3 regions of the Klebsiella sp. CSG-1 genome follow, and region 3 is predicted to be linked to each of the others. Evidence: predicted binding sites of a transcription regulator. Region 3 holds the regulator's gene; each other region holds the start of a gene.

Region 1 (6,147 bases), on a different contig from region 3:
CAGCTGGCGCAGGCGCTGGATTTCATCTCCTGGGATAGCTATCCGATGTGGCATCGCGACAAAGATGAAACCACGCTGGCCTGCTATACCGCGATGTACCATGACATGATGCGCAGCCTGAAAGGCGGCAAGCCGTTTGTGTTGATGGAATCAACGCCGAGCGCCACCAACTGGCAGCCGACCAGTAAATTGAAAAAGCCGGGGATGCATATTCTCTCCTCAATGCAGGCTGTCGCCCACGGCGCAGACTCTGTTCAGTATTTCCAGTGGCGTAAGAGCCGTGGCTCGGTGGAGAAATTCCACGGTGCGGTTATTGACCACGTCGGTCATCTGGATACCCGCGTCGGCCGCGAAGTGAGCCGGCTGGGTGAGATGCTCAGTCGCCTGCCTGGCGTGGTTGGCTGTCGTACCGATGCCAAAGTGGCAATTATCTTTGACCAGCAAAACCGCTGGGCGCTGGATGATGCGCAGGGCCCGCGTAATCTCGGTATGGAGTATGAAAATACCGTTAATGAACATTACCGGCCATTCTGGGAGCAGGGTATTGCGGTCGATATCATCGATGCCGATGGTGACCTGAGCGCCTACCAGCTGGTTATCGCCCCGATGCTGTATATGGTTCGCGACGGCTTTGCCGGGCGTGCCGAAGCGTTTGTCGCCGGCGGAGGCCATCTGGTGACTACCTACTGGACGGGAATCGTTAATGAGTCCGATCTTTGTCATCTTGGCGGTTTCCCGGGGCCTCTGCGCAACCTGCTGGGCATTTGGGCGGAGGAGATTGATTGTCTGAATGACGGCGAGCGCAATCTGGTTCAGGGGCTGGCAGGCAATGAAGGCGGGTTACAGGGGCCGTATCAGGTACGCCATCTGTGCGAGCTGATTCATGCCGAAAGCGCCCGACCGCTGGCAACCTATCGTGATGATTTCTACGCCGGCCGCCCGGCGGTTACGGTGAATCATTTTGGCAAGGGGAAGGCATGGCATGTCGCATCACGCAACGACCTGGCTTTCCAGCGCGATCTCTTCGCGGTCATCAGCCGGGAGCTGGCCTTACCGCGGGCGATAGAGAGTGAGCTTCCGCCGGGCGTGGTCGCCACGGCACGCACCGACGGCGAAACGACCTATGTTTTCTTGCAGAACTACAGCGCGCAGCAGCACAGCGTAAACCTGCCGCAGGGTTATCAGGACAGTCTATCCGGCGCGGCCATTAGCGCGCCGTTGACCTTAACGGCGTGGGACTGCCGTATTCTCAGTCGTAAAGCCTAATCACTGCGTTATCTGAGCCTGCTCCTGCGAGCAGGCTTTTTTTTACCTTGATATTATCAGGAGTGCATGATGGTCAGTTTAAAATCCTTTCTGCATTATTTCGCCCAGCCTCGCCAACCGGTGCCGTTAAGTGATGTTGAAAAGCAACAGCTACAGGATCTCATTCAGGCGTTTGGTGGGGAGGGGAATATTGTTAATGTCGACGCCTGTATTACGCGTTTGCGGGTCACGGTTAATAATCTGGCGATTGTCGATTCTCAGGCGTTACAGCAGCAAGGGGCGCTGGGCGTAATTATTCTCGGGCAACAGGTTCACGCTATTTTCGGCAAGCAGTCTGACACCCTGCGTCAACTATTAGATGAGCATTTTACTAGCCGGAAATAAAAGTAATAAATAAAAAGGGATAACTCCATATAGAGTTATCCCGAAAACAAGACAAAGGCAACAATGGCAATAATCATTACCGGAGGGTAATTACGACCTTACAGCTGGAGATAAAACACGTTCAGATAACAAAAATACTTTTACCACCAGGCTTCGACCTGAACACCGAAGTTCCACGTATTGCTGGCGGTTTGATCTTCAAACGGTTTGCCATTCTCGGAATCATTGAGATAGGAGGCAAAAATACGTAATTCCGGGCGTGACATAAAGTCCGGGCCATCGGCCAGACCCAGCGCAATGGTGTATTTCTCGCCGGCTTGTTTGTAGTCGGTATTGTTCTTATAGCTGTCTTTCTGGTAGAAACCGCCGACTTCGCCAATCAAACGGACATACTCGGTGAACTGATACTGTCCGCGTGCGACCAGAGAGAGTAAGCGCGTTTTGTTGGTATAGTCGGTGATGTCGTCGGCGGAGCCCCAGGTCAGCACATGGTTAATCGAGAATTTGTCGGTAATCGGAATCAGACCGGTGTTGATCACGCGATAGCCGGTGGCATCGTTGACATAGTTCCACATGTCGTACCAACCGCCGCCCTGGGAGACCATGTTCTGCGCCAGCCCTTTATTTGCATACTGCAGAACCAACTTGTTGTAGCCGCCCAGCATATCCTGGCTGATTTCACCGGTCAGCATCACGCCGTTATCGGCATCGTACAGCCCACCGTAGCTATCCTGTTTTTTGGTGGTGTTAGGCATTGCGTAGTCGATACCAAATTCGGTCCAGGCGCCGGACCACGGTTTCCAGCCCGCATAGCGCAGATCGACATAGTTGATATTGACGTTGCTGTCGCCATCGACGCGGTAATCGACGTCGTTTGCGTCACCGCGGATCCAGGCAAGTGAAACGGCGCCTGGGCCTAAGCTATAGTTTTCGATCCCGGCGCCGGAACCGGAGATGTTCCAGTATTTGGTATCAATGATGTGCAGATCGTGGCGCTGGTAGTAGCGCTTGCCGCCCCAAATTACCGCGTTAGGATCGCCGGGGATCAGGCCCTTAATTTGCAGGTTCAGCTGACGCAGGCCAAACTGCGCGTCGTCATTGAGGGTGGTTTCGTTATCGTTAGAACCGTCAGAGACCATGCTGACCATGCTATCGAGATAGAAGCTGACGTCATCCTTCTTATACACCTCAGAACCCAACTCCAGCTCGCCATAGGTATCGGATTCGTTACCCAGACGACCAATTTTGTTTTTTTGCCATTCGGCCAGACTGCCATCCCCGGAGACCCCAACCCCGGCACGCATATAACCATGAAAATCAATTCCAGGAACAGAGGCGGAAGCCGCGAGCACGGATGGTGAAATCAGCGCGGCGGCCAACGCAACAGAGACTGTGCGCAGCGTAGTGTTCATGTCTATCCTCTTATTGTTTTGTATTACGTTCACATTAACGATGTCATGAAATGCCTAAACGTAATTTCAGGCAATTTAATGATCGTGATAGTGTGATTAACTGCAAATAAAATGGCGCAATTTGTTACGGTTAGTGAGTCCATTCACAATTTGATGTATTGTGAGCGTAATACTTTTATTGTCATTTTTTAGCATGGTAACGTTGCAGGGCGCGTTTTTTTAAATGGCCCCTGTTACAATCCAGGGATAACAACATAAGGAACCGGACCATGAAGTCGAAAAGCGCAACCTTAGAAGATGTCGCGCGTCATGCAGGCGTCTCCTATCAGACCGTGTCCAGGGTGCTCAATAAATCTGCTAATGTATCCGAGGCCACGCGTCGTAAGGTGGAGAAATCCATTGAGCTGTTGCGGTATGTCCCTAACCGCCTGGCTCAACAGCTGGTGGGCAAGCAAAGTCGGACCGTCGGTCTGGTGACGATTTCACTGTCGTTGCACGCGCCTTCTCAGGTCGCCGCAGCGGTAAAACGCTATGCGAATGTGGAAGGTTATCAGGTGTTAATTTCTATGATTGATGAGAGCGTCAATCAAAGTATTCAGGAATCCATCAATGAGCTGAAGTCCCAGCTGGTTGATAAGGTGATCATCAACGTGCCTCTGGAAACCGAACAGGCCCAGAAAATCGCGGCTGACAACGATGATATCGTTTGTCTCTTTCTCGATGTCGATCCCTACAGCTCCGTGTTTAACGTTTCGTTTAATCCGGCTGACGGCACCCGCGCGAGCGTCAAATATCTGTATGAAATGGGCCATCGGGAGATTGCGCTGCTGGCCGGGCCGGAAAGCTCCGTCTCGGCAAAATTGCGCCTGAAGAGCTGGATAGAGACGCTGGCAGGGTACGGGCTACAGCCGGTGACGGTGATTCGCGGTAACTGGGACGCGCAGAGCGGCTATGCGGGCGCGCTGCAGATGCTGCGTGAGACGCCGAAATTTACGGCGGTGCTGGTGGGGAATGACCAGATGGCGCTGGGGGTACTGAGCGCGTTTCACCAGCATCAGGTGCCGATTCCCGGTGAGAAGTCGGTAATTGGCTACGATGATACGTATGAAAGCTCATTCTTCTACCCGGCGCTGACGACCGTGTCGCTGGATCTGGATTTACAGGGGAAAGAGGCCGTACGCCGTATTCTTGATAGCGGCGATAGCGAAACCTCGCATACCTCTTCAATCCTGCCAGCCCGGCTGGTAGTGCGTCATTCCACCGGGCCAAAAACGGAGCAGGGGAAAGACCTACAGGCCATTGCAGAACAGCTGCGAGCGCTTGCTCATCAACTGAATCCTTAATCTCTCACGGGCGGTTTGCGCCGCTCGATTTTTCATCCCCGAGCTTCTCATGGTTGATCTTTGTCTTTTTGCGGCGTAACCTTATTGTTATGTTATAACATATCTATTGAGGTTATCATGAAAGACAATATCCATCCGCATTATCGTACCGTTGTGTTCCATGACACCAGCGTGAATGAATATTTTAAAGTGGGCTCGACAATCAAGACCGAGCGCGTGATTGAACTGGATGGGGTGACCTATCCTTATGTCACCCTCGATGTGTCGTCCAAATCGCACCCGTATTACACCGGTAAGCAGAAAGCCCTCAACAGCGAAGGCAGCACTGCACGTTTCCGCCAGCGCTTCGGCGGCTTTATTGATGCTAAAAGGAACTAAGAATGCAGGTACTCAACTCGTTGCGCAGTGCGAAACAGCGCCACCCTGACTGTCAGATTGTGAAACGCAAAGGGCGGCTGTACGTTATCTGCAAAAGCAATCCTCGCTTTAAAGCCGTACAGGGACGCAAGAAGAGACGCTAAACTGCCGATGCGCGGAAGCTCTCCAGCGTGGCACGCTGCTGACCATCGGGGCTAAAGTTCCCGGTGGCCAGCCATCGTTGCATCGCCTTATCAATCAGCGGCCACTCGCTGTCGATTATCGAAAACCAGTCGGTATCGCGGTTGTGGCCCTTTATTACTAACGCCTGACGAAACCGCCCCTCAAAATGAAATCCCAATCGTTGCGCCGCCCGGCGCGAAGGTTCGTTCAGGCTATTACATTTCCACTCATAGCGGCGATAGCCGAGCGTGTCGAAGACATAGCGCATGAGAAGCCACTGGGCTTCCGTCGCCATTGCGGTCCGACTGAGCAGCGGCGAGAAGTGCACGTGTCCGACTTCGATCACGCCATTTTGGGCATCGATACGCATCAGCGCCAGGGAGCCGACGGGCTGTTGGGTCCGTTCATCCACTACGGCGAAATGGAGAGGATCGCTGAGCTTTTCCACGCTGGCTATCCAGGTGCTGAACGTCTCCACGCAGCTGTCCGGTTCGCGCAATAACCACGTCCAGCTCCGGGTATCCGGGGCCAGCTGATGTGCGGCAAAGAGCGCGCTGGCGTGAGCGGAAGTCAGTGGCTCCAGGCGGCAGTCACGTCCCTGTAGAATTTGACGTTGCGGAAACGGGCGCGGCTGCCAGTCGGGCAGCGCCTGGCCAACGGGTTGTCCGAACGAATTATGTTGATGCATGGAGGCTCCTTATCTGGGGGGAATGCAGTGAGACTAAAGTTTTACTGGTTCCATAAAAAGAGCCATCAGGGTATGTTTTGATGGTGCCACGAGGAGCCGCGATGAATATTCCTGATGATGCCTTCTTCACACTACTGGACCACACCTTGTCCCGGCGAGGTCATGAAACCCTTCAGCGCACGCTGTATCGCGCGCTGCGCGAGGCGATTTTGCAAGGGGCGCTGGCAGGCGGTAGCCGGCTGCCGGGTTCACGAGCTATCGCCACGCGGCTCAATCTGTCGCGTAATACGATCAACGGGGCGCTAGAGCAGCTGGCCATGGAAGGCTACCTGCAGCGCAGTCGTCAGGGAACGCATGTGGCGACGCTGATCGCCTCCGGTGAGCGAGAGGGGCTACCGCTGACCATTGCGCTGCCGGAGCGGCTGCTCGCACTACCTCCCGGCACCCGTCGCGATTCGCCGACGCTGGCATTCACTCCCGGCACGCCGGCGATTAACTATTTTCCTTTACCGCT
Region 2 (6,147 bases), on a different contig from region 3:
AAGGTGGACGTTTCGGTGTTGAGCGGATCGATGGTCACCAGGAACTTCAGTTTCGACAGCGATTCGACCACCTTGTTTTTATTCGGGAATGAGGCCACCGGGTTAAAGCCCTGGCACAGATAGCCGTTCACTTTGCCCTGGTGCATCATCTCGAAGTATTGCAGGACGTCGTAGCCCTTATCCCACTTCGGCAGCCAGTCGAAGCCCCAGCTGTTTTCCGCCGTCGCTTTATCGCCAAAGAAGGCCTTCATCATTGAGACGAAGAATTTTGGGTAGTTGCCCCAGTAGTTCACCTGATCTTTCAACAGTGGCTTCGGCGTGTTGGCGGTCAGGTAGGTTTGCAGGTCGGTCTGTTTCTCACTCGGAAGCGTCATATAACCCGGTAGGCTCTGCGACAGCAGCCCCAGGTCGGTCAGCCCCTGGATGTTGGAGTGACCGCGCAGGGCGTTCACGCCGCCACCGGCCATCCCCATGTTGCCGAGCAGCAGCTGGATCATCGCCATGGTACGGATGTTCTGCGCGCCGATAGAGTGCTGCGTCCAGCCGAGCGCGTAGAGGAATGACGCGGTTTTATCCGGTGCGCTGGTTTCGGCGATGTACTCGCAGACTTTCAGGAAGTCGGCCTTCGGCGTACCGCAGATGTTTTCCACGACGTCCGGGGTATAGCGGGAAACGTGCTGTTTCAGCAGGTTCCATACGCAGCGCGGATGTTGCAGGGAGGTATCGCGTTTGGCGAAGCCGTTTTCGTCCAGCTCATAGTTCCAGCTGGTCTTATCGTAGCTGCGTTTTTCCGCGTTATAGCCGCTGAACAACCCGTCGTCGAAGCTGTAATCCTCACGCACAATCAGGCTGGCGTTGGTATAGGCTTCGGTGTACTCGCGGTTGAATTTTTCGTTATTCAGCAGGTACAGGATAACGCCTGACAGGAAGGTAATGTCAGTCCCGGAACGAATCGGGGTATAGAAGTCGGCTACCGACGCGGTACGCGTAAAGCGTGGGTCGATAACAATCAGCTTCGCGCCGTTGTGAATTTTGGCTTCCATCGCCCAACGGAACCCTACCGGGTGCGCTTCAGCGGCATTACCGCCCATCACCACGATCAGGTTGGCGTTTTTGATGTCAACCCAGTGGTTGGTCATCGCACCGCGACCAAATGTTGGAGCAAGACTTGCTACCGTTGGTCCGTGTCAGACGCGCGCCTGGTTGTCGACCGCGAGCATACCGAGCGCGCGGGTGAATTTCTGCGTTAAATAGCCGGTTTCGTTACTGGAGGCTGAAGCGCACAGCATCCCGGTGGTCAACCAACGGTTGACGGTAGTGCCGGCGTCGTTTTTGGCGATAAAGTTGGCATCGCGGTCTTCTTTCATCAGCTTCGCGATGCGATCGAACGCTTCATCCCAGCTGATTTGCTGCCACTTGTCGGAGCCTGGCGCACGATATTCCGGGAATTTCAGACGACTTTCGGAATGGATAAAGTCGACCAGACCCGCCCCTTTCGGGCAGAGCGCACCACGGTTGACCGGATGGTCAGGGTCACCTTCGATATGAAAGATGGATGCTTTGGCGTTTTTCGCACCGTCGCCGAGGCTATACATTAACAGCCCACAACCGACAGAACAGTACGTACAGGTGTTACGGGTTTCACGGGTACGCAGCAGCTTATATTGCCGGGTTTCCGCGAGCGCGGCGCCTGGGGCAAAACCCAGCGCTGCAGCCGTTGTGCCTGCCATACCGCCAGCGCAGATCTTAAAGAACTGCCTTCTGCTGACCTGCATGGTTCACTCCTTGTATCGACATTGTCACATGTAGTTATTTACTTTGCGGTAAGCGCCGCAAAGGTTCAGAATTGGGGGGTGATCACCCTTTCACTTGAAGGGGTATGCAAAGAATACCACATTGTGTGTATGCCTGTTCCAATACGGTTAAGACAAAGTGAATAAGAACCCTCCCGAACAAATTGAAAATGTGACAAGCATCACAGGATGTCGTCAGGTCGCGCTCTGGAAGCGCGATGATTTGCAACATCCGCAGTCTGACGAATTAGCCGAAGAGGTTCCTGTGGCGCTGGTCTATAACGGTATCTCACACGTTGTCATGATGGCCTCTCCCAAGGATCTGCAACGATTTGCCGTCGGTTTCTCATTATCCGAAGGGATTATTGAAAACCGGCGCGAGATCTACGGGATGGAGGTGGTGCAGGCCTGCAACGGTCTGGAAGTGCAGATTGAACTTTCCAGCCGTCGTTTTATGGGGCTGAAAGAGCGCCGTCGCGCGCTGGCCGGGCGTACCGGCTGCGGCGTTTGCGGCGTTGAGCAGCTCAACGATATCGGCAAGCCGGTGCAACCTTTACCTTTCACGCAAACCTTTAGCCTGGGGAATCTCGATCGCGCGCTGGAGCAGCTTCGTGATGTTCAGCCGATTGGCCATATCACCGGCTGCACCCATGCGGCAGCGTGGCTGCGTCCGTCTGGTGAGCTGGCGGGCGGACACGAGGATGTCGGGCGTCACGTCGCGCTGGACAAACTGCTGGGGCGGCGCGTAGAAGAGGGCGATGACTGGCAATGCGGGGCGGCGTTAGTCTCCAGCCGCGCCAGCTATGAGATGGTGCAGAAGGCGGCAATGTGCGGGGTGGAAATTCTGTTTGCGGTTTCCGCCGCCACTGCGCTGGCGGTGGAGGTCGCGGAACGTTGCAACCTGACGCTGGTGGGCTTTTGCCGCCCGGGCAGGGCGACGGTTTACACCCATCCGCAGCGGCTGATCGCAGGTTAAAAATAAGTCAATTTTTTTGAATGATGAGAGCAAATCCTTCCGCTTTTAGTTGTGGGTTGTGAGGTCTACTATTTATCACATCAAGGCAAAACGCCTAACCCAAACAACTTAATGAAGGATTTACATCATGAAAAGCATCAAAACTTTTGCTGCAGTTATCGCTCTTACCGCTTCCTTCGGTTCTTTCGCTGCACAGTCAGTGAGCGCAACCTCCTCTACAATGGACGGCGCGGAAGCGAAAATCGCCGCTCAGGCTCAGGCCGCCGGTGCTTCTTCTTACACCATCACCGAAGCCTTCACCGGTAACCGCGTGCATATGACGGCAGAACTGAACAAATAAAACCGGCACCACCGTCGAAAGAGCGCCTGCGGGCGCTTTTTTTGTTTTTGTGCTTTCATCATCGTGAAATCCCTCCACCCAACGCCTCCACTTCTCCTCAAAAAAATGTGGTGTTTATCACGTTTCTCTTCTTTGCTTTTGGCAACGAGGTTAAGCCTCTGGCAAGCAAAATGACGCGCTCTCCTCTCAATATTTAACCTAATGAATAATAAAGTTATTTAAAAATAACTGTTAAGACGATCTCATCTTTTAAGTGAGATGTTCATCACAAAAAACACTCCATATTTATATCTGTCAATCGTTACAACGGATAAATTAATCATAATTATGTGATCTTGATTGCAAATCCAGGTCTTGAACTTAGGGATAAATGTGGGCAAGCAAATATGACGGTGGTGACCATGAAAATCGGTATTGTTATTAGCGGCGGCGATGTATCTGGAATTAATAATTTCATTTTTCAGGTTGCGAAACTCGCGAGCGCGGAGATCACCATTTTTAATGGTGGAATACCAGGGCTGCTCGATAAAAATCACCAGGACATCGCCTGGCGGGATCTTGTCGATTTCTCTATTTGTTCACTGCCTGTTATTACGTCCGGCCGAACCACTCGCAAATTGCTGAGAAATGAGTATGAAACTATAGCCAGGAAAATTAAGTCACTGCGCCTTGATGTACTTATTATGGCCGGTGGTGATGGTAGCCTACAGTTCCTTAATACGCTTAGCGAATTTGATATTAACTGTTTCGGTGTCGGGATGACTATCGATAACGATGTATACGGTAGTGATTATACTATCGGATTTTCTACAGCCTGCGAACAAATTATCAAGGAGGTTTCTCGTTTAAGAAATACCGGCAGGGCATTACCTGGACGGGTGTTTATGGTTGAAATATTAGGAGGGTATTGTGGAGAGCTAACGCTGCAGTCAGCGATTAAAAGTAATGCCGATATTGCGCTGATCCCGGAAGCACAGATGCCATTAGAGGATCTGGCTGAGCGCGTCAGAGGCAAGCTTCGCGAGCAAAACAGCGTGGTGATACTTTGCTCTGAAGGTTACACCAGGGAGTATTCACCTGGGTTTCAAGGGGCTATCGATACGATGATCAAGCAGCTTGAGCCACGCATCGGTGTCCGCATCCGTAAAACCATCATCGGCTATGGACTGCGCAGCGGCGACCCGACCTGCGAAGAAATTTACCAGGGCACGATCATGGCGAATGAAGTTGTTCGCTGTATTCAGTCAGGAATGAAAAATAAAGCCATTATTATAAATTCAAGCAATAAACCTATTCCAATTGACTTAGTCAGTATGAAAAAACGTCTGGTAGATATCGAAGGACATCATTATAAACTTGCCAAACAACTCAATATTATTTGAGGAGACCCTACATGCTGAAAATTCTTTGCGTATGTGGCTGCGGCCTCGGTTCAAGCTTTGCCATCGAAATGACGGCGAAAGCAGTATTAAAGAAGCTGGAAATTCCTGCACATATTGAACATACCACCGTATCTGAAGCTGGAGCATTTAAATCTGACATTATTCTGACGCAAAAAACATTTGCCGACATATTAACTGCCGACGCTACTGAAGAGGAAATAAAACGAGTGGTGGTCCTCAACAAGCTGACGGATAAAGATGAAATTGAGCGAAAAATCGTCTCATTCCTGAAGGAGCGTAATCTGAAGGTGGCCGATCATGAATAGCTTTATCGAGTTTATTGTCAAAGATTTGCTCGGCCAGGCTTCGATATTAATCGCGTTTATTGCCATGCTGGGTCTGATCTTACAGAAGAAGTCAGTGGGTAAAACAGTAGAGGGGACATTTAAAACGCTGCTCGGGTTCTTAATTATGATGGCCGGCATTAATATTATTGTCGCCACCCTGAGCTTCCTTAACGATATCTTCACCCACGGTTTCGGGATGAAAGGATACATCACCGATGTTGCCGCTATCGCCGGTCTGGCGAATCGGGAGCTGGGTTCTGAAGTGGCGCTGACGCTGATGGTGATCTTTGCCGTTAACATTATTATCGCCCGCCTGACGCCGCTGAAATATATCTTCCTCACCGGGCAGGCGCTGCTGTGGATGGCGACGATTGGCACGGTGATTGGCTACAAAGCCGGGCTGACCGGGCTGCCGCTGATCCTGACCGGCGGTATCTTTGGCGGCGTCATGGCGGTACTGATGCCGGCATTAGCGCAGCCGGTGGTCAGACGCATTACCGATTCTGACGATGTGGCTCTCGGCCATTTTTGCACCATCGGATATTTAGTCCAGGCAGCGGTGGCCAAAGTGGTGGGTAAAGGCTCCCGTTCCACTGAAGATCTTGAACTGCCTGATAACTTCAAGTTTCTGCAGGATACCTATCTCGCCATGGCGGTGGTGATGGTCCCCATGTACCTGATTCCGGCGCTGGCGGCCGGACCAGAGTATATCGCCCAGTTTTCCGGCGGCGTGAACTACATGATGTATGCCTTTATGCAGTCTGTTCAGTTTGTGGCAGGGGTCTTTGTCCTCTACAGCGGCGTGCGCTTATTACTGAATGAACTGGTCCCGGCTTTTCGCGGTATTGCCATGCGTATTGTTCCGGATGCGAAACCAGCGCTGGACTGCCCCGTACTGTTCCCTTATGCCCCGAACGCGGTCATCGTGGGATTCCTGGCGACTACCGTGGGTTCGATCATCGGCATGTTGGTCTTCCCGATGTTTGGCCTGGCGATGATCCTCCCGGGACTGTTAACCAACTTCTTTGCCGGCGGTACGGCGGGCGTCTTTGGTAATGCGCTGGGGGGGCGTCGCGGGGCAATGATTGGCGGCGTGGTTCACGGTCTGTTTATTACTTTCCTGCCTGCCATTCTGGTACCGATGCTTGAAAGCTACGGTTTTACCGGCGTCACATTCAGTGATTCAGATGTCATTAGTTCAGGGCTGGTATTAGGCCATGCCTTGCAGAATAACTGGTTATTTGTCGCCTTGTTTATTGTTTTTGTCGCCGCACTGGCATGGTTCGTAAACGGTACATCATCTAAGCCT
Region 3 (6,147 bases):
CACGGCCGTTCGCTGTTCACGGTATCGGTGGGCGGGCAGCCAAAATATTCTGATGGCTTCGGCCCGAAACCGGCGGACATTATTCACGTGCCGTTTAACGATCTGCATGCGGTGAAGGCGGTGATGGATGACCACACCTGTGCGGTAGTGGTTGAGCCAATTCAGGGGGAAGGCGGGGTGATGGCGGCGACGCCGGAGTTCCTGAAAGGACTGCGCGAGCTGTGCGATGAGCATCAGGCGCTGCTGGTATTTGATGAAGTGCAGTGCGGCATGGGGCGTACCGGTTCGCTGTTTGCATATATGCACTACGGCGTGACGCCGGACATTCTTACCAGCGCTAAAGCGCTGGGCGGCGGCTTCCCGATCAGCGCTGTACTGACCACCAGTGATATTGCCAGCGCATTCCACGCCGGTTCCCACGGTTCGACCTACGGCGGTAACCCGCTGGCCTGCGCCGTGGCCGGGGCGGCATTTGATCTGATTAATACGCCGGAGGTGCTGGAGGGCGTGAAGGCGAAGCGCGAGCTGTTTGTGCAGCATCTCCAGCAAATTGACGCGCAGTTTGACCTGTTCAGCGACATCCGCGGTATGGGGCTGTTGATTGGCGCGGAGCTTAAGCCGCAGTATAAAGGCCGGGCACGCGATTTTCTCTATGCCGCGGCAGATGCGGGCGTGATGGTGCTGAATGCCGGGCCGGATGTGATGCGTTTTGTCCCTTCGCTGGTCATCGACGAGAAGGATATTGCTGAAGGTATGGCCCGCTTTGCCCAGGCGATAAAGCAGGTTCTTAACGCTTAATCGCGCGTAGCCAGATACCGTGATGCGGGCGCTGACGCCATGCCACCGAGGAGATGGTGTGCATGGTGTTCAGATGGTCGAGGATCCGCTGCAGATGCTGCTCCATTGTACTTAACGGGCCCCGGCTCACCTCCACATCCTGCGACTCCATAATATTCACATCGCCAGCGCTGCCGGGACCGTCGGAGTCCAGCCGCTGTTGACAGCGCTGGAGCGCAATCTCACAGGATTCCAGGTAACGCCGGGCCAGCTCCGGCGTCAGCATATTGTGCTCGCGGGCGAGGGTGGTCATGGCGTTGATATGCTCAACAATAAACTGGCTGTGGGTGACCCACAGTTTCATATCATCAAGATAATGTGTGTTAAAACCGGGTTCCTGCATGGCCTGATTCAGCGAGTTATACAGCGAGTTATGTGCCTGATTGACGCGCATCCGGCGATAGGCCAGCGCCGGGGCCTGATGATCGTCGCTGAGAATTAGCCTGATCGCTTCCTGATCGGCTTCCAGCGCGTCGTGAGCGTTTTTACGCAGTAGCCCGCTTTGCCATTGCGGCCATAGCCAGACCATGCCGCCAAAGGCGATAAGGCAGCCGATAAGCGTATCGATAAGCCTGGCGACAATATACTGCTCGCCGTTGAGCGTCAGAAGCTGCAGGGTATACACCGCCGTCACGGTAAAGCCAACCATCGCCCAGCCATAATGCTTGCGAATAATCAGGTAGCTCAGCAGCGTGACGAGCAGCATCGCGGAGAGCGTATAACCCTCCGGGACGTGAAAGTGCAGCGCCAGGCCGGCGATAGCCAGACCGGCAAGTGTACCTGCCGCCCGATGGACGATACGTACCCGCGTCGCGCCGTAGCCGTTTTGGGTCACAAAAAGCACCGTCATCAGGATCCAGTAAGGCTTGGGAAGGTTCAGGGCGCTTCCCATCAGGCTCGCGGCCGTTAACATCACGCAGATACGCGCAGCGTTACGTAGCGCCGGCGATTTTAATGAGAGATAGCTCTTTAGCGCGGGCAGCAGCGGCAGACGGCGCTCTTTATCCGCCATCAGGTTGCGAGCATACAGCGGGCGCTGGGTACGCAGCACCCGGGCTATTCGGCTGAAGTGCCAGGCGCAGAACTGCCCTACCGGGTTGTCCGGATGCTGCCAGGCGATTTTCTCCAGCGCGCCGATTTGCTTATCCATATGAAAGCGTTGCGGGTAGCGGTGGTAGAGAATGTCATCGGCCAGCACCCGCAGGCGTGCGGCAACGGTTTGTGCGTTCCAGCGGATCACCGCCTCGGCATGGCTGCGCTCTACCAGTTTTTGTACTTCTTCGGGTTGGTGCAGGCTGACGGAGATATGTTCCTGCAAATCCAGCGCCATCTGAAATGCCCGCAGCAGGCGCTTGTGGTCATTGCGCTGGTTCGCCGCCAGCATATGCATCTGCTGGTAGCATTGGGTGATCAGGTCCACCACCTTCTGCTGGCGCGTGAGCAGCGGCGGCAGTGAAGTGGTGGGATCGATATGCTGGGTCAGCAGGCTGTATTTGGCTTCGCAGTAGTTAGCCAGCTCGCGATAAAGCAGGCTCAGCGATTCGCGCAGCGGCTGCTCGCGCCATAGCCAAAACCAGAACCAGTTAAACAGGCCGTACCACAGCGTCCCGAGGGCGTAGATCAGCAGTGGCTCCCAGACGGGCATGTTCCCGGCAAGGCTCAGGGTAAAGATTGCGGCAATTAACGACGCGGGCAGAAGCCTGGCGTGCAGAGAGCTGATCTCCGCCGTTACGCCCAGCAGTAGCGCCAGGCCGCTGAGAATCAAGGGCAGCGGGATATCCTGCTGAAGAAGAAGCTGGACCACCAGGCTACAGCCGGCAAACAGCGAGCCGCCAATAATCAGACGTTTAAAAAAGCGTTTGTGCGGCGTATCCAGACCGGCGACGTTACAGCAGGCGGGCACCAGCGAAAACAGCAGACCTTGCTGTAAGTGACCGAGGAGGAGACCGATTGCGACAGGCAAACACAACACCAGCGTTTGCCGCAGTGCATAGTTGACTTCCGGGTGGTAAATCAGCCTGCGCCACATAGAGGGAAAACAAAAACGGCGTGTTGCGTAAGCAACACGCCGTTTTATCGACTTAACGCGTACCGTATACGACGATAGTTTTACCGTGTGCGGAGATCAGGTTCTGATCTTCCAGCATCTTCAGGATACGGCCAACGGTTTCGCGGGAACAGCCAACGATCTGACCAATTTCCTGACGGGTAATTTTAATTTGCATACCATCAGGGTGGGTCATCGCATCCGGCTGTTTTGCCAGGTTCAACAGCGTCTGAGCGATGCGCCCGGTGACGTCGAGGAAGGCAAGGTTACCCACTTTTTCTGAGGTCACCTGCAGACGGCGAGCCATCTGCGACGACAGGCGCATCAGGATATCCGGGTTAACCTGAATGAGCTGACGGAATTTTTTGTAGGAGATTTCGGCCACTTCACATGCGGTTTTCGCACGTACCCAGGCGCTACGCTCCTGGCCTTCTTCAAACAAGCCTAATTCACCGATGAAATCGCCCTGGTTGAGGTAAGAGAGGATCATCTCTTTACCTTCTTCATCCTTGATGAGCACAGCCACAGAGCCTTTGACGATGTAGTACAACGTTTCTGCTTTTTCACCCTGGTGGATCAGCGTGCTTTTAGATGGGTACTTATGAATGTGGCAATGAGACAAGAACCATTCGAGGGTAGGGTCTGTTTGCGGTTTGCCAAGCACCATGCGCGGTTATCCTCTGTTATAAGCTATCTCCGGGTGCCGACACTACACGGCATCCGGGCATGCAATCGTATTGTTTCCCTATGCCTGGGAAACGGCTGGTGAGTTTTCTTCAGCCTGTAATGTGAACTCCTCTGCATACATGCAGTACATCAATGTAATACTGTAGCATCCCGACTGTTTTAGCATAGCTTTTGCCGCATGTCTCCTGGTGTCTCGCTTCAGCATGATGCAGGTCGCCTTCCGTTGCGAGAATTGTTATGTACGCGTAATCTGTCAGGAAAATTGCAACCTCGGAGTTAAATTTTATGCAAGCTCGTGTGAAATGGGTTGAAGGGTTAACCTTCATCGGAGAGTCGGCGTCAGGTCACCAGATTCTGATGGACGGCAACTCCGGAGATAAAGCGCCAAGCCCAATGGAGATGGTGCTGATGGCGGCGGGCGGATGTAGCGCGATCGATGTCGTGTCTATTTTGCAGAAAGGTCGTCACAACGTGACCAACTGTGAAGTCAAGCTGACGTCTGAACGTCGGGAAGAGGCGCCGCGCCTGTTTACCCATATCAACATGCATTTTATCGTCACCGGTAAGGAGCTGAAAGAGGCGGCCGTTTCCCGTGCGGTGGATCTGTCGGCGGAGAAATACTGCTCGGTGGCGCTGATGCTGCAAAAAGCGGTGAATATCACCCACACCTATGAAGTGGTGGAAGGCTAAGCAGCCTTCCCGGAGAGCGACGCAAACGCCTTATCCGGGAGCCGTGAGTGAAGGACGAAAACCCCGCTTAGCGCCAGGCGCTCGGGGTTTTTTAACGTGGTTAACTGATTTTCTTCCCTTCCATCAGTCGTTCGACTAGCGGCGTCATGATGAGCTCCATCGCCAGCCCCATTTTCCCGCCAGGCACCACCAGCGTATTGATATGCGAGATAAACGACCCCTGCAGCATCGCCAGCAGCCAGGGGAAATCGATATCCTGCAGGTTGCGGAAATGGATCACCACAAAGCTTTCATCCAATGACGGAATGCCCTTCGCCGCAAACGGGTTGGAGGTGTCGACAGTGGGAACGCGCTGGAAGTTGATATGGGTGCGCGAAAACTGCGGCGTGATGAAGTTGATATAGTCTTCCATTGAACGGACCACGGAATCCATCACCGCTTCACGGGAGTGGCCGCGTTCACTGGTATCGCGGATGAGCTTCTGAATCCATTCCAGGTTGACGATAGGCACCACGCCGACCAGCAGGTCGACATTCTGCGCGACGTTATACTGCGGCGTAACAACCCCGCCGTGCAGCCCTTCATAAAACAGGACATCGGTCGGTTCCGGTAGCGGTTGCCACGGTGTGAATGTGCCCGGCACCTGATTCCACGGCACCGCCTCATCATAGGTATGCAAATACTTGCGCGACTGGCCGCTACCGTTACGCCCGTACTCAAGGAAGGTGTTTTCCAACAGACCGAAGTCGTTGGCTTCCGGACCGAAGTAGCTGATGTGTTTCCCCTGATCGCGCGCTTTGCGGATCGCCATGTCCATTTCCGGGCGGGTATAGCGATGGAAGCTGTCGCCTTCCACCTCAGCGGCACGCAGGTTTAGCTGTGCGAAAATTTTACGAAAGGCGAGGCTGGTGGTCGTGGTTCCCGCGCCGCTGGAGCCCGTGACGGCAATCACCGGATGTTTGGCAGACATAACAACTCCCAGATTAAACGATGTGTGGCGCCGCCTTAGCCGTGAAACTGCTTGCGGGGCATGATATTGACCGTCTCGTGCAGTTCTGACCACACCAGTACGGCTTCTCCGCTTTTCAATTGCTGTTTGACGTCGGCGACTTTATCCGCCAGCGAGCGTTCATGTTCACCATAATCGGTGCCTTCACGCAACACAAAGCTTTCGATCAGGTTATCCAGCGTTTCGGGATCCAGATCGTGCCAGGGAATAATCATTTTTGTGCTCCCAACCAACGGGTTAACCAGTCCGGGATACGCTTTTCCAGCCACATTTCCGGCTTGCGCAGCGTGCCGCCGACGAATCCGACGTGTCCGCCATTTTCTGTCAGCTGATACTCGACATTTACCGGGAGTTGCTCTTGCGGCGGAATGGAGTGGTGGTCCATAAAAGGATCGTCCTTCGCATGAATGATCAACGTCGGTTTAGTAATGTCGCTGAGCCGCGGCATTGCGCTACACTGGCGATAGTAGTCCAGCGCATCCGCAAATCCGTGAATCCGGGCAGTGATCATATCGTCAAACTCGCGGATGCGGCGCATACCTTTGAGCTGGCGCAGATCAACCGGTAGCGAGCCGGGATAGGCTTTCAGCTTACGCGCGGCGTTGGCCTTTAACAGATTGAGCAGATAACGTTGATAGACCCGGGAAAAGCCCTTGTCCATATGATAGCTGCAGGCTTCGAGCATGAACGGGGCTGAGACAATAACCGCGGCATCCAACGGGACATTATCGCCTTCTTCGGCCAGCAGGCAGCCCAGCATATTGCCGCCCAGCGAATAGCCGACGGCGGCGGTCGGCACCGCACCCCATTCGCGTTGTAGCCAGTGCAGGAACCAGCTGCCATCTTCGGTTTCACCCGAATGATAGATGCGGTTATT

The links. Region 3 encodes CRP, which controls carbon source genes, mostly activating them, when cyclic AMP is high. Its sites were predicted from a motif close to ATGTGANNNNNNTCACAT; they were not measured.
Region 1: AC007G_RS03430 (maltoporin) is a predicted target of CRP. The motif match lies at 3,153-3,170, and genes of this name have one in related genera.
Region 2: AC007G_RS23690 (6-phosphofructokinase) is a predicted target of CRP. The motif match lies at 3,363-3,380, and genes of this name have one in related genera.

Annotation. Positions count from the first base shown of each region.
Region 1 is NZ_JBWNLD010000001.1:696,101-702,247, reverse strand. Features, by position in the region: gene AC007G_RS03440 (beta-galactosidase) at 1-1,266, shown strand, start outside; gene AC007G_RS03435 (PTS sugar transporter subunit IIB) at 1,336-1,650, shown strand; gene AC007G_RS03430 (maltoporin) at 1,791-3,062, opposite strand; gene AC007G_RS03425 (LacI family DNA-binding transcriptional regulator) at 3,332-4,405, shown strand; gene AC007G_RS03420 (type B 50S ribosomal protein L31) at 4,523-4,783, shown strand; gene ykgO (type B 50S ribosomal protein L36) at 4,786-4,926, shown strand; gene AC007G_RS03410 (GNAT family N-acetyltransferase) at 4,923-5,633, opposite strand; gene pdxR (MocR-like pyridoxine biosynthesis transcription factor PdxR) at 5,735-6,147, shown strand, end outside.
Region 2 is NZ_JBWNLD010000012.1:67,194-73,340, reverse strand. Features, by position in the region: gene fdnG (formate dehydrogenase-N subunit alpha) at 1-1,775, opposite strand, end outside; gene fdhD (formate dehydrogenase accessory sulfurtransferase FdhD) at 1,933-2,769, shown strand; gene AC007G_RS23695 (YdgH/BhsA/McbA-like domain containing protein) at 2,897-3,109, shown strand; gene AC007G_RS23690 (6-phosphofructokinase) at 3,511-4,491, shown strand; gene AC007G_RS23685 (PTS sugar transporter subunit IIB) at 4,503-4,817, shown strand; gene AC007G_RS23680 (PTS sugar transporter subunit IIC) at 4,810-6,147, shown strand, end outside.
Region 3 is NZ_JBWNLD010000005.1:474,807-480,953, forward strand. Features, by position in the region: gene argD (bifunctional acetylornithine/succinyldiaminopimelate transaminase) at 1-798, shown strand, start outside; gene AC007G_RS15445 (YccS/YhfK family putative transporter) at 788-2,866, opposite strand; gene crp (cAMP-activated global transcriptional regulator CRP) at 2,919-3,551, opposite strand; gene AC007G_RS15455 (OsmC family protein) at 3,857-4,261, shown strand; gene AC007G_RS15460 (phosphoribulokinase) at 4,362-5,231, opposite strand; gene AC007G_RS15465 (YheU family protein) at 5,267-5,485, opposite strand; gene AC007G_RS15470 (hydrolase) at 5,482-6,147, opposite strand, start outside.